3 regions of the Mesorhizobium sp. M0768 genome follow, and region 3 is predicted to be linked to each of the others. Evidence: predicted binding sites of a transcription regulator. Region 3 holds the regulator's gene; each other region holds the start of a gene.
The links. The regulator PhoB, encoded in region 3, activates phosphate uptake and scavenging genes when phosphate is short. The targets are predictions, from matches to a motif close to TGTCATNNANCTGTCAT.
Positions count from the first base shown of each region.

Region 1: olsB (l-ornithine N(alpha)-acyltransferase) is a predicted target of PhoB. The motif match lies at 2,151-2,167, and genes of this name have one in related genera.
Region 2: NKI08_RS22325 (alkaline phosphatase D family protein) is a predicted target of PhoB. The motif match lies at 2,540-2,556, and genes of this name have one in related genera.

Region 1 is NZ_JAMYPD010000003.1:344,903-349,489, reverse strand. Features, by position in the region: gene NKI08_RS06150 (hypothetical protein) at 26-229, opposite strand; gene grpE (nucleotide exchange factor GrpE) at 466-1,101, shown strand; gene olsB (l-ornithine N(alpha)-acyltransferase) at 1,212-2,087, opposite strand; gene NKI08_RS06135 (PAS domain-containing hybrid sensor histidine kinase/response regulator) at 2,237-4,525, opposite strand.
Region 2 is NZ_JAMYPD010000019.1:61,802-66,388, reverse strand. Features, by position in the region: gene NKI08_RS22340 (hypothetical protein) at 1-279, opposite strand, end outside; gene NKI08_RS22335 (TetR/AcrR family transcriptional regulator) at 378-983, opposite strand; gene NKI08_RS22330 (MFS transporter) at 1,066-2,349, shown strand; gene NKI08_RS22325 (alkaline phosphatase D family protein) at 2,629-4,203, shown strand; gene NKI08_RS22320 (hypothetical protein) at 4,251-4,532, opposite strand.
Region 3 is NZ_JAMYPD010000004.1:230,424-235,010, reverse strand. Features, by position in the region: gene pstA (phosphate ABC transporter permease PstA) at 1-116, shown strand, start outside; gene pstB (phosphate ABC transporter ATP-binding protein PstB) at 113-916, shown strand; gene phoU (phosphate signaling complex protein PhoU) at 949-1,656, shown strand; gene phoB (phosphate regulon transcriptional regulator PhoB) at 1,673-2,362, shown strand; gene NKI08_RS07745 (ROK family protein) at 2,372-3,616, opposite strand; gene xylF (D-xylose ABC transporter substrate-binding protein) at 3,902-4,587, shown strand, end outside.

The DNA of each region.
Region 1 (4,587 bases), on a different contig from region 3:
CAGGTCGCGTTGCTGGCGACGGTGTCTACCGACGGCGCCCGCCTGCGACCACCTTGGCTTCGACGCCGTCCAGGCGGTCGAGCAATTCCTTCAGACGGTCGGGAATATCGGACTCCGTGCGGAAGGCCGGTAAGGTGCGCAGAAAGCGCTTGGTCGCCTCGGTGCCGAGCTGGCGCCGGATATCGGCGGCGAGCCCGTCGCGTTTTTCGCCATTCCTGCGGGGCATCATCCAAAATCCTGTGTCGGCTTCGAAACTCTTCCAAGGGAGGAATGGTTCCCGCATTGTAGTGTCCCGGCAAGCAAAGCCGTCGGGTACGGTAAAGTTTGAATTAAAATCGAGAGGTCTGCGCCGTCCGCCATCAAGCAGCGACAGCGGCTGCAGTATCGCTTGCCCCTTGATTTTTGGCCGCTAAACCTCGATATCGGGCGCAAATCCACACCATTCGAAAATGACGGGAAACGGCGATGAGCGACCAGGCAAAAGACGAACGCGCGCCCGATGAAGCCGAGAAGACCGAGGCTGCCGCGGAGCCAAGGGAAGGTGGCGTCGACGGCGACTATGAAGCGCTTGTGCGGCTTCTGAAGGAAAACGAAGAGCTGAAGGATCGCGCGCTGCGCGTCGCGGCCGACATGGAGAATTTGCGTCGCCGCACCGCCCGCGACGTCCACGATGCGCGCGCCTATGCGGTTGCCAATTTTGCCCGCGACATGCTTTCGGTGTCGGACAATCTGCGCCGTGCGCTGGATGCCATCCCGGAGGAGGCCAAGGCGTCGGGCGATGCCGGCTTCAAGACGCTGATCGACGGCGTCGAGATCACCGAGCGCGCCATGCTGTCGGCGCTGGAACGCCACGGCGTGAAGAAGCTTGAGCCCGAGGGCGAGAAATTCGATCCGAATTTCCACCAGGCGATGTTCGAGGTGCCCAATCCCGACGTACCGGCCAACACGGTCGTGCAGGTCGTGCAGCCCGGCTATTCGATCGGCGAGCGTGTGCTGCGGCCGGCCATGGTCGGCGTCGCCAAGGGCGGCCCCAAGCATGTCGCAAGCGAAGCGCCAGTCGAGCCGGGGCCGGTCAACGAGCAGGCTGAGAAGGATGCGTAAGTTAGGGGAGTAGGGGAACAGGGCAGTACGGGAGTAGGGAATAGCGCTACGTCGGGTAAAGTAGCAATTGCCTACTCGCGCCCTTGCCTTCTCTCCGCCTACTCCCTTATTCAGGCCGCAAACCGCTGCGCTTCTCCGCCATAATAATTGACGTAGCGGGCACCGATCTCCTTGACCGGCATCACCACGAACACGTCGACCGTCGAGAATTCACGGTCGATGACACAACCGTCGCCAATGCGCGCGCCGACGCGCAGATAGCCCTTGACCAGCGGCGGCATCGCCGCGATCGCCGCCTTGGTATTGACGGCCTCGATCGGCATCAGATCCATTGAACAATAGCGCCCGGCGACGGCACGCACGTCCCATGATGAATTCGTCCGGCAGTGGTGGGCAAGATAGGTCAGCGCCTCCGCATGTGCCGCCGGCACGGTGCCGTGGAACGACGCGCAGCCAGTCATCACACCGATGCCGTAATGGTTGATGTAGGCCCAGATGCCTTGCCACAGCGCCTCGATGGTGCGCTTCGAGCGGTATTCCGGCAGAACGCAGGAGCGGCCGAGCTCGAGGAAGCGCTGGCCAGGATGCCGCGCGATCAGCTTGGTCAGTTCGAATTCGCCTTCGGAATAGAAGCCGCCGGCGGCCGCGGCAATCTCCTGCCGCAGCAGGCGGTAGGTGCCGACGATGCGGCGATGCTCTGGGCCGGAAAGCGAAGTATCGAAGACCAGGAGATGATCGCAGAGGGGATCGAAGCGATCGGCATCGCGGCGGTCCTGCATCTGGAACAGGTCCTTCCTGGCACCAAGCTCGTCGTAGAACACCCGGTAGCGCACTTCCTGCGCGGCAGCGATCTCGGCCTCGTTGCGGGCGAGCCGCACTTCGAGATTGCCGATGCGGCCGAGCGATGCGCCTTTTATGACGGCATCGGCGTTCCGGCCGACGAGCAAAGGCCCGCTGGCGTTCGGCCGAGCATCACATTCCGGCATGACTGTATGCACGAGTGATTCTCCTTCGAGCCATCCCTCTTGGCACGGGGATACGGTGTAGGTGCAACAGGATTGTGACAGTACCGTGATACGGCTCTGCGGGCAATACTTCGTCGGCTGGGCAATCTATCAACCGTCGATGTTGTGCCTCAGGCGGCCGCTTGCCCTTCGACCGCATGAACCAGGGCATCGGGGTCGAGCGGCTTGGTGACGAAGCCGCTGGCACCGTGAGCGAGCACGGCGTGGCGGGTCTTTTCCTGGCTGTCGGCCGACAGCACCATGATCGGCACCGGCGGCACCGCGGTCTCCTCCTCATGGCGGCGGATGGCGGCGATGGCGTCCAGGCCGTCCATGACAGGCATATGCAAGTCCATCAGCACCACGTCGTAACGGTGCTTGTGGCCGGTGCTGATGACCGCCTCGACGGCGGCCTTGCCGTTGCCGACCACTTTCACGCGATGCCCGGCCTTCAGCAGCGTGGCGCGGGCCAGCATGGCGTTGATGTCGTTGTCCTCGGCGATCAGCACCGACAGGCCGTGCTGGCGGGCGCCAATGGCGTGCCCCGTCTGCGCGCCGCGCCTTTGCAGTTGCGGCTCGGCGACGACCGGCGCGTGGCTGGTCAAAAGCACGCGCAGCAATGTCTCACCGCGCACCGGCCTCGCAAGGAAGGTGGCGTAACCATTGGCACGGAACTCGCCAAGCATGCCACGGTCGGTCGGTGCGATCAGCGTCACTGCCTCGCAATCGGCAAATCCGCTCTGGCGCAGGCGCCTGAGCAGCCTGCCGTCGCTTTGCTCCATGGCAGCATCGATCAGCAGCACGTCGCAGCTCTCGGCGAAAGGGGTGGCCTGGGCGGCGGCGGTGGCCAGATCGACCGTGCCGCCATTGGCGCGAATGGTGCGGGCGAGGGCTTCGGCCTCGACCAGGTTCTTCGACACGATCACCGCATGCCGGCCCGACAGCGCGTCCTGGCGGATCTGCGGCGCCTCGACGGCGGAAATAGCGGGAATCTCGAAGACGAATTCGGACCCCTGGCCAAGCCGGCTCGACACAGAGATAGTGCCGCCCATGGCGGTCACCAGGCGCTTGGAAATGGCGAGACCGAGGCCGGCACCGCCATGCGCACGGGTCGAGGTGCCGTCAGCCTGTTCGAAGTCCTCGAATATGCGCTCCATGTCCTCCTCGCGCAGACCGGGGCCGGTGTCGGTGATGGTGAAGCGGATGCGGTCGGTGGTTTCGGTGCGGACGCGGGCGATGCTTGCCAGGACGCCGCCGCTGTCGGTGAACTTGACGGCGTTGCCGATGAGATTGAGCAGCACCTGCCTGACCCTGCCGGGGTCGGCGGTGATCAGCTGCGGCACGTCGGGTTCGACATGACAGCCGAGGCCGATATCCTTGGCAAAAGCCCGCGCCGCCAAAAGCTCGATGACATTGTCGGCGATCTCGCGCACCGACATCGGCTGCGGTTCGGGATCGAAGCGGCCGGCCTCGATCTTGGAGTAGTCGAGCAGGTCCTCGATCAGCGCCAGCAGCGCGCTGGCCGAGGTCGAGATGGCGCCGACATAGGTCCGCTGCTCGGGCGAAAGGCTGGTGTCGGCGAGAAGCCGGGCCATGCCCATGATGCCGTTCATCGGCGTGCGGATCTCGTGGCTGACGGTGGCGAGGAAGCGCGATTTGGCCTGGCTCGCATATTCGGCCCGCTCGCGGGCGGTGATCAGCGAGGATTCGGCGCGCTTGCGAGCGGTGATGTCGCGGGCGATGGCGCGATGCGAAACGGCGCCGCTGTCCTTGTCGCGCACCGACAGCTCGATCCAAGAGAACCAGCGTGGGCCGTCCGGCGTGCGAATGGCGACGTCGGTGGAACTCAGGCATTCATGGTCGGAAAACGCGGCGTCGGGGACGATGCCGACATCGATGCCTAGTTCGGCCAGGGACTTGCCGGCAAGCTCGCGCTGGTCGGTTTCGACAAGGTCGGCGAAAACCTTGTTGGCGTAGACAATGTGGCCGTCGCGGTCACGATGGACGACGAGATCGCCGAGTGCATCGATCAGCCCGCGAAAGCGCTCCTCGCTCTCCTGCATCTCCCACATGCGGTCGGCCAGCGTCTCTATTTCGGCGCGGCTGCGGGCGGTCGTGGCATCGAGCAGGGCCACCGCGCGGCGCTCGGTGCGCCTGTTGCGCAGATGCATGGCGAGCCCGGCGATGGCTGTCGCCAAAAGGCCGATAGTGATGAAGATCGGCGCCCCGGTCAGATGCGAAAAGCCTGCCAGCACGACAATGGCGACGAGCGTCAGGAAGGGCAGGCCTTCGCGGTTGGAGGCCGGCAGTTCCGGCGCCAGCGGTGGCGCGGCGACAAGCTGCCGTCCTGGCGCCGCGGGGGCCGTCCCGTCGGCCCGTTCGGCTGGTTCCGCCTCTCTGATGCCGGGTTCCGCAATCATACGGAAATCCTGTCAGACAGAGCTTATCGAAGGTTGTGGTTGATCGCTCGAATTTTACCGGT
Region 2 (4,587 bases), on a different contig from region 3:
CGAATTGAGACCGGAAAAGCTTTCCCAGACCGTGGTCATGTCGCCAGGTGGAAAGCCGTAGAACAGCGATTCCCGCGCGTCGTCGTAGGAAACCATCACCGGGTAGCCGCGGTAGCCCGAACAGGCGAGATCGGCCCAGTCGCCGTCGCCTTCTTCCGCTTGGGCATAGGTGACGCAGTCCTTCTCCCAATCGAGATCGGTATAGACGCTGGATATGTCGCCGGCCCGGGCCGCCTGGCAGAAACCGGCGAGGGCAAGCGGGATCAAGAGAGCGCGCATGGCGGAACAACTCAGTTCGGGGGGCGCAGCGTACCGTCAAATTTAGCGGCAGCCTAGAGGAAGTCAGGCTGCGCACAGTGGTCTTGTAAAACGGACCACTATTTCTTCAAGCTTGCCTCTATCAGAAGATCGGCGTTGCGGGCCACCGACTTCGCCGGCCCGCCGGCACCGAACAGCTGGCCGCTAATATAGGCGCCCTCGATCAGGAGCAGCAGCCCGTCGCCCAGCGTGTCGGCGTCGCCGGCGCCCATCTCTGCCGCCATGGCATGCAGGCGGCGGCGCAGTTCCTGCTTGTTGGCCTCGCTCACGACGCGGGCCGGATGGCCATGTTCGGGATATTCGACCGCGGCATTGGTCATGCCGCAGCCGCGATAGTCGGGCCTTTGCGTACGCTTGCCGACACGCGTCAGGAAGGCGACGATCTGCGCGCGCGGATCGCCGGGATGGGCATCCACCGCCTCGTCGAAACGCTCCCAGAATTCGAGGTCATAGTGCCGGAGGTAGGATGCGGCCAGCTCGTCCTTGGACGGAAAGCTGCGGTAGAGGCTGGGCTTGGTGACGCCGGCACGCCGCACGATCTCGTCGACGCCGATCGCCCTGATGCCTTGCCGGTAGAACAGATCGCGCGCCACCTGGAGAATCCGTTCGGCGGCGCGAGGCGGCGGTGCGTCATTCGCCTTGATCGTTGGTTCAATGCTTTTCATGCCTGGTCTGCCGATTAGCTGGTTGACAATGTTACCGGTCGGTACGTATGTTTCGCGCTCCTGCAACGTACCGGTCAGTAACATGATAGCTCAATCCCGCCCGTTTGGCCAGCGCTACGCTTTCGTCGTGGTCGCCGTCATCTTCCTCTGCCTGCTGATCGCAGCGGGCCTGCGTTCGGCGCCGGCAGTCATGATGCTGCCGCTGGAGAACAGTTTCGGCTGGCGGCGCGACGTGGTGTCGCTGGCGGCGGCCACCGGCATCTTCCTCTATGGCCTGACCGGGCCGTTTGCCGCGGCGCTGATGGAGCGGATCGGGCTGCGCCGCACCTTGCTTGCCGCGCTGCTGTTGATGTCGGGATCGACCGCGCTCAGCCTGTTGATGACCAAACCGTGGCATCTGCTCCTCACCTGGGGCGTGTTTTCCGGCGTCAGCTCGGGCGCCGTCGCCACCGTGCTCGGCGCGACCATCGTCAACCGCTGGTTCAAGACCAATCGCGGCTTGGTGATGGGGCTGATGTCGGCGTCCAGTGCCACCGGGCTGCTGGTCTTCCTGCCGCTGCTCGCCTCGCTCGCCCAGTCGGGCGGCTGGAAGCCGGTCGCCATCGCCATTGCCGTGGCCACCGCCTGCCTGGTGCCGCTGGTCTATATGCTGGTGCCGGAGCGCCCGGCGTCGATCGGCATGGTCCGCTATGGCGCCGATGCCGACGACGTGCCGCCGGTGCCGCCAGCCTCGCAAGGCAATTTCCTTTCGCACACATTGAGCACGCTGCGCCGCGCCGCCGGCACGCGCGTCTTCTGGTATCTGTTCGCCACCTTCTTCGTTTGCGGCTTCACCACCAACGGGTTGGTCGGCACGCATCTGATCGCCTTTTGCGGCGATATGGGCATTGGCGAAGTGCAGGCCGCAGGCCTGCTCTCGATGATGGGCATTTTCGACCTGATCGGCACGACGCTGTCGGGCTGGCTTACCGACCGTTTCGACCCGCGCAAGCTGCTCGGCGTCTATTATGGCATTCGCGGCCTGTCGCTGATCTATCTGCCCTATTCCGGCTTCTCGGCGACCAGCCTGATCATCTTCGCGGTGTTTTACGGACTGGACTGGATTGCCACCGTGCCGCCGACGCTCAGGCTTTCCAACGAGGCGTTCGGCGACCGCAGCGGGCCGATCGTCTTCGGCTGGATCGTCGCCGGCCATCAGGTTGGCGCCGCGACAGCGGCCTTCTTCGGCGGCACCATGCGCGAGCTGCAAGGCAATTACGAGCTTGCCTTCCTGATCGCCGGTATGACGGCAATAGCCGCCGCCTGCATCTCGCTGCTGATCAACACCAGCCGCCCGGCGTTTGATCCGGAACCGCAGGCGGCGTAGGGCGCAATCGGCCGTGCTAATCTCCCCCCTTGAGGGGGAGATGGCCGCGAAGCGGCCAGAGGGGGTCGGTCGAACCGGGCTCGGCCTCTTATCGCCGATGCAGGAGGCCGGCGCTCCGCGCAAGACGACCCCCTTCTGTCGCCTTTGGCGACATCCCCCCTCAAGGAGGGAGATTCGCCAGCCTGTTCACTGTTATCAAACCTTCATCGTTTCGAAATGTGCCTGAAACATTGAAGCTGGAGCTTGGCGGCGACGTTCAATGCCATCCAGGAGACAGCCATGAACAAGATTTCGATGACGCGGCGCGCTTTCGTCACGTCGGCCAGCGCCGTTGGCCTGGTCGGCGCCTCGGGCCTCGCCCTCCCCTATTACTCGCGCGCCAATCAGCGCCCGGCTTTCACCCATGGCATCCAGTCCGGCGACGTCGACGCCACCAGCGGCATGGTCTGGACACGCACCGACCGGCCGTCGCGCGTCATGTTCGAGGTGTCGCCGACCGAAAGCTTCACCAATGCCGTCCGCCTCGCGCCGCTCGATACCTCGCCGGCCAGCGATTATACGGTGAAGCGGCTGCTTACCGATCTCGCCTCCGACCAGGACATCTTCTACCGCATGGTCGCGGCCGATCTTGCCGACATCAACGCCGTTTCCGAGCCGGTCGTCGGCCGCTTCCGCACGGCACCTGCCTCGAAGCGCGACATTCGCTTTGCCTGGTCGGGCGACACCGCCGGCCAAGGTTGGGGCATCGACGAGACCGGCATGAAGACCTACGCCACCATTGCCAAGCACACGCCCGACTTCTTCCTGCATTCGGGCGATACGATCTATGCCGATGGTGCGATGAAGGACGAGGTCGACCTGCCCAACGGCGGCAAGTGGAAAAACAAAGTGCTGATCGACGAGAAGCGCAAGGTTGCCGAGACGCTGGACGAATACCGGGCGCAGTGGAAATACAACATGATGGACAGGCATGTGCTGGCGCTCAGCGCCATCTGTCCGACCTTCTATCAGTGGGATGACCACGAGGTGCTGAACAACTGGTCGGACTCGAAGGACCTGAGCGCCGACGATCGCTACACTGAAAAATCCATCCATGTGCTGGCGGCACGTGCGGCGCGCGCCTTCCACGAAATGACGACGATCCGTTACGAGCCGTCGGAGCCCGGCCGCGTCTACCGCAAGATCGCCTATGGTCCGCTGCTCGACGTGTTCTTCCTCGACATGCGTTCCTACCGCGGCCCCAACGGTCCGGATATGCAGGAGACGATGACGCCGCAATCGCGCATCCTCGGTGAACAGCAGATCAAGTGGCTGAAGCGTGAACTGGCGAATTCCAACGCAACCTGGAAAATCATCGCCGCCGACATGCCGCTCGGCCTCGTCGTCTGGAACGACGGCACCAAGAAGGTAGGGGCCGAGGCGGTCAGCAATGGCGACAATGGCCCGGCCAAAGGGCGTGAGCTGGAAATTGCCGACCTTCTTCGCTATATAAAGAATGCGGGTATCAGCAACACTGTCTGGCTCACCGCAGACGTGCATTACACAGCCGCGCATTACTACAATCCGGACAAGGCGCAGTTCCAGGACTTCGATCCGTTTTGGGAATTCGTTTCGGGTCCGATCCATTCCGGGACGTTCGGGCCTAATGGTTTCGATATGACATTCGGCCCGGAGCTGAAGTTCATAAAGGCACCAACTGCCGAACAGGGTCAAAACCTGGCGCCTTCGGCCGGCCTGCAGTTCTTCGGGCTCGTCGAGATCGATGGCGCCACCGAACAGTTGACGGTGCGGCTGATGGATCGCGACGACAGCGAACTCTACAAGGTCACGCTCGATCCGGTGCGGTCGGCGTGAGCGACGGCGCCACTACCCTCGGGCCAGCCCGAGGGTAGGAACGTATATCAATCGGGATAGCAGACGACGGGAATGTTGGGCCAGACGGCGCTGTCGCATCCGGCATTTTGCTGCCGCTGCTTGAAGGCGGCGCTGACCGGCCCGGTCACCACCGGATCGACGCCATCGGGAGCATCGGCAAAAAGCTGCTCCGCCGACGGCTTGTCGGACGGCAAAGCAGACCGCGTCTCCTTGAACGACGCCGCCGATTGCGCCGCGCCGGCCGCGAGGAGGACGGCGAGCGCGGTACATGCCAAAATCGGCCGGAGTTTGATGCCTATCTCGATCATGAAATTCGAACTGTCCGGACCATGAAAGGTTCCGCCTTGGTTAATAATTCCACTT
Region 3 (4,587 bases):
GCCCTTACGAGGAATGGCAGCAACTGGCGTGGACCGGCGCACTCATAATCACCCTGACGGTTCTGGGCTTGAGCATCCTCGCCCGCAGCCTTACCGGACGCAGAGAGGACAGATGACACAGATGTTGTCCCCAGACATGACGATGGCCGAAACGGTCGCCGAGAAGACGAAGATCGAGGTCAAGAATCTCAACTTCTACTACGGCCAGAGCAAGGCGCTGAAGGACATCAGCCTGTCGCTGCCTGAGCGCAGTGTCACGGCCTTCATCGGCCCTTCGGGCTGCGGGAAATCGACGCTGCTGCGTGTATTCAACCGCATCTATGAGCTCTACCCAAAACAGACGGCCGAGGGCCAGGTGCTGCTCGACGGCAAGAACATTCTCGACCGGTCGCAGGATCTCAACCTCCTCAGGACCAAGATCGGCATGGTGTTCCAGAAGCCGACGCCGTTCCCGATGTCGATCTACGAGAACATCGCCTTCGGCGTCAGGCTCTACGAGAACCTCGGCAAGTCCGAGATGGACGGCCGCGTCGAACAGGCGTTGAAGCGCGCCGCGCTGTGGAGCGAGGTCAAGGACAAGCTCAACGCCAGCGGCTTGAGCCTATCCGGCGGCCAGCAGCAGCGGCTCTGTATCGCCCGCACCGTGGCCGTGAAGCCGGAAGTCATTCTGCTCGACGAACCGGCTTCGGCCCTCGACCCGCTGTCGACTGCCAAGATCGAGGAACTGATCGACGAATTGCAAGCCGACTACACGATCGTCATCGTCACCCACAACATGCAGCAGGCGGCGCGCGTGTCGCGCCAGACGGCCTTCATGTATCTGGGTGAACTGGTCGAGTTCGACCGGACCGAGAAGATCTTCACGTCGCCCCGCGAGAAGCGCACGCAGGACTACATCACTGGCCGCTTCGGCTGAGCCGTTCCGATCATGCATATGAGGACAGGACCATGGGCGAACACACAGTCGCTTCTTTCGACGAGGATCTCGAGCAGATCAGCAAGCTGATCCGCGACATGGCCGACCTCGCCGGTTCGATGGTCGGCGGGGCGACCAAGGCGCTGTTGAATTCCGACAACGTGCTGGCGCAACGCGTCGTTTCCGACGACGCCATCATGGATGCGCGTCAACGCGAACTGGACGACCGCGCCATCACCCTGATCGCCAAACGCCAGCCGATGGCCCACGATCTTCGCCATGTGGTCGGAGCGATCCGCATGGCGGGCGACCTCGAACGCATCGGCGACCTTGCCAAGAATATCGCCAAGCGCGTGAGTGCGGTCGGCCTCAGCGCCACGCCGCGGGACCTGTCGCATTCCATCGACGCGATGGCGCAGCTGGTTCTCATCCAGGTGCAGGGTGTCATCGAGGAATATGCTGCAGGCGATGCGGCCGCGTTGGCCAAGCTTCGTGCCGCCGACGAGCGCATCGACGTTAAATACACGTCCGTGTTCCGCGAGCTGTTGACCTACATGATGGAAGATCCGCGCAACATCACCGCTTGCACGCACCTGCTGTTCTGCGCCAAGAATCTGGAGCGGATCGGCGACCATGTCACCAACATCGCCGAAAATGCGTATTATGTGCTGACCGGCGAGCAATTGCCGGTCAATCGTCCGAAGCAGGACGAAACGACAATGTCCGCACCGGTGACATGATGGGGGTGCCCAGCCGATGATCGCACCACGCATAATGGTGGTGGAGGACGAGGAGCCGTTGGGTGTGCTGCTCCGCTACAATCTCGAATCCGAAGGCTACCAGGTCGAGGTGGTGACACGCGGCGACGAAGCCGAGATCCGTTTGCAGGAGAATGTGCCCGACCTTTTGGTGCTCGACTGGATGATACCAGCGGTTTCCGGCATCGAGCTCTGTCGTCGGTTGCGGGTGCGCCCCGAAACCGAGCGGCTGCCGATCATCATGCTGACCGCGCGCGGCGAGGAGAGCGACCGGGTGCGCGGTCTTTCGACCGGCGCCGACGACTATCTGGTCAAGCCGTTTTCGACACCGGAATTCATGGCCAGGGTCAAGGCGCTGCTGCGGCGCGCCAAGCCGGAAGTGCTGTCCAGCGTGCTGAAGGTCGGCGACATCGTGCTCGATCGCGAATCGCACAGGGTCTATCGCAAGAAGAGCGAAATCAGGCTCGGGCCGACCGAATTCCGGCTGCTCGAGTTCATGATGCGGCATCCGGGCCGTGTCTTCTCGCGCAGCCAGTTACTCGATAATGTCTGGGGGGAGACAATCTACATCGACGAACGCACCGTCGACGTGCATGTCGGGCGGCTGCGCAAAGCCGTCAACAACGGCCGGATGCCGGATGTCATCCGCACCATCCGCGGCGCCGGCTATGCGATCAGGGAAGATTGACCCGCCTGGTCAGGCTACGTTCTTTCTGACGCTGGGCCTCATTTGCGCGCCCGGCGCGAAAATCTCCTGGTCGACGAAGCTTAACGCCCGCATCGCGCAGCCTTCGCGGATCAGAGGCAATTCGTTCGGCTCTGTATCGAAGGAGATCGAGCCTGAATGCTGGCCGCCGGCGGTCTGGGCGATTGCCTTCCGCAAGGCCGGCTCGATCAGATCGAAGGCGGCGGCACTGGCGCCGACCATCGCGACCGGTGCCGGATCGATCAGCGCGAACAGCGAGCCGAGACCGAAACCCAGCGCTTCGCCGGCCTTGCGGTAGGCCTCGCGTTCCGGCCCATCTTTCTCGCGCGCCCGGGCCGCCAGTGCGCGCATGTCGGCGTCGCTGACGTCGGCGACCGGTTCGCTGTCTTCGCTCATCTGCCTGGCGTTGCGCCAGATGGCGTAGTTGCCGGCATACGCCTCGATGCAGCCGCGCCGCCCGCAACGGCAGAGCGCGCCGCCCGGACGATGGATCATGTGGCCAAATTCGCCGCCCGAGGAATGCGTCCCGGTGAACAGTTCGCCCTTCAGCACCAGCCCCATGCCGATGCCATGCGAAAGCAGGATGGCGATGAAGTCATCGCGATAGCGATCCGGATTGCGCCAGCGCAAAGCCACCGCCATCATGTTGCAGTCGTTCTCCACCGTTGCCGGGATGCCGAATTCGTCCTCCAGCATGTCGGCAAAGGCGATGTCGGTCTGCGGCGTGATCGGCGACCACAGCATGGCGCGTGCAGGGGAGTCGGTAATGCCCTGAATCGCCAGGGCGATGCGGGCGACACTGCGGACGTCAAGATCTGGATCCTGCAGCCGGCGCCGGACGATGGCCATGCATTCACGGATCAGCTCGTCGCGCGGCATAGTCAGCGTGTCCAGCCGGCGCTGTTCCTCGGCGACCACCTGTCCCGTGTAGTCGATAATGGCGGCCGAAAGGAAATTCAGCGACAACACCACGGTCAGCACCGCCGCCGCTTCCGGGTTGAGGGCGAGGCCGACTTGCGGACGACCGCGTTTCAACGAAACGGGCTCACTTGGCTTGCTCTCGGCGAGGATGCCTTCCCGTATCAGGTCGGAAGAAATCGCCGATATGGTCGAATGACTGAGGCCGGTGGTAGCTGCGATCTCAGTACGCGATGGCTGGCCGGCCCGGCGCACCGCCGAGATCACCATCGCCCGGTTGCGCCGGCGCAAATCGTCATGGCGGATTCCGACCGACATTGTTTTGCTTTCCTCCCGGTTGCCGCGGCCGCTCATGAACCGGAAGCCGTCGGTAATGTCCGACAAATAGTGTCGGATGAGGCAAATAGTGTCAGATGCAGGTGGCGCTGTCATCGTTTATTCCGACGCTCGAAAAAACTCGCAGAGTCATCAAAATCCATCAGAATCGATGTTGACAGCAGCCGGAGATCGGACCAGTATTTTTTCGAGGCTCGAAAAAATTAGAGCTTCTAAGCTGGTCTTTGAGCCAATTGGTCACGCCGTACGCGGCGCAGGGAGGATATGATGAAGAAATTCACGACCGCCATTCTGGCGGGTGTCGCCATGACGCTGGCGCTGGCGTCGGTGGCGCAGGCTAAAGACAAGGTCATCGGCGTTTCCTGGTCGAACTTCCAGGAAGAGCGCTGGAAGACCGACGAGGCCGCAATGAAGGCGGCCATCGAGGCCGCAGGCGACAAGTATATTTCCGCCGACGCACAGTCCAACCCCGGCAAGCAGCTCACCGACGTCGAGAGCCTGATCTCGCAGGGCGCCAACGCACTGATCATCCTGGCGCAGGACGCCTCGGCCATCGGGCCGGCCGTGCAAAAGGCGCTGGACGAAGGTATTCCGGTTGTCGGCTACGACCGGCTGATCGAGAACAAGGACGTCTTTTACCTGACCTTCGACAACAAGGAAGTCGGCCGCATGCAGGCCCGGGAAGTCTTCAAGGTGAAGCCGGAAGGCAACTACGTCTTCATCAAGGGTTCGGGTTCCGATCCGAATGCCGATTTCCTGTTTGCCGGTTCGATGGAGGTGCTGAAGGCGGCAATAGACAGCGGCAAGATCAAGAATGTTGGCGAGGCCTATACCGACGGCTGGCTGCCGGCCAACGCTCAGAAGAACATGGAACAGTTCCTGACCGCCAACGACAACAAGGTCGATGCCGTGGTCGCGGCCAATGACGGCACTGCCGGCGGCGTCGTCGCCGC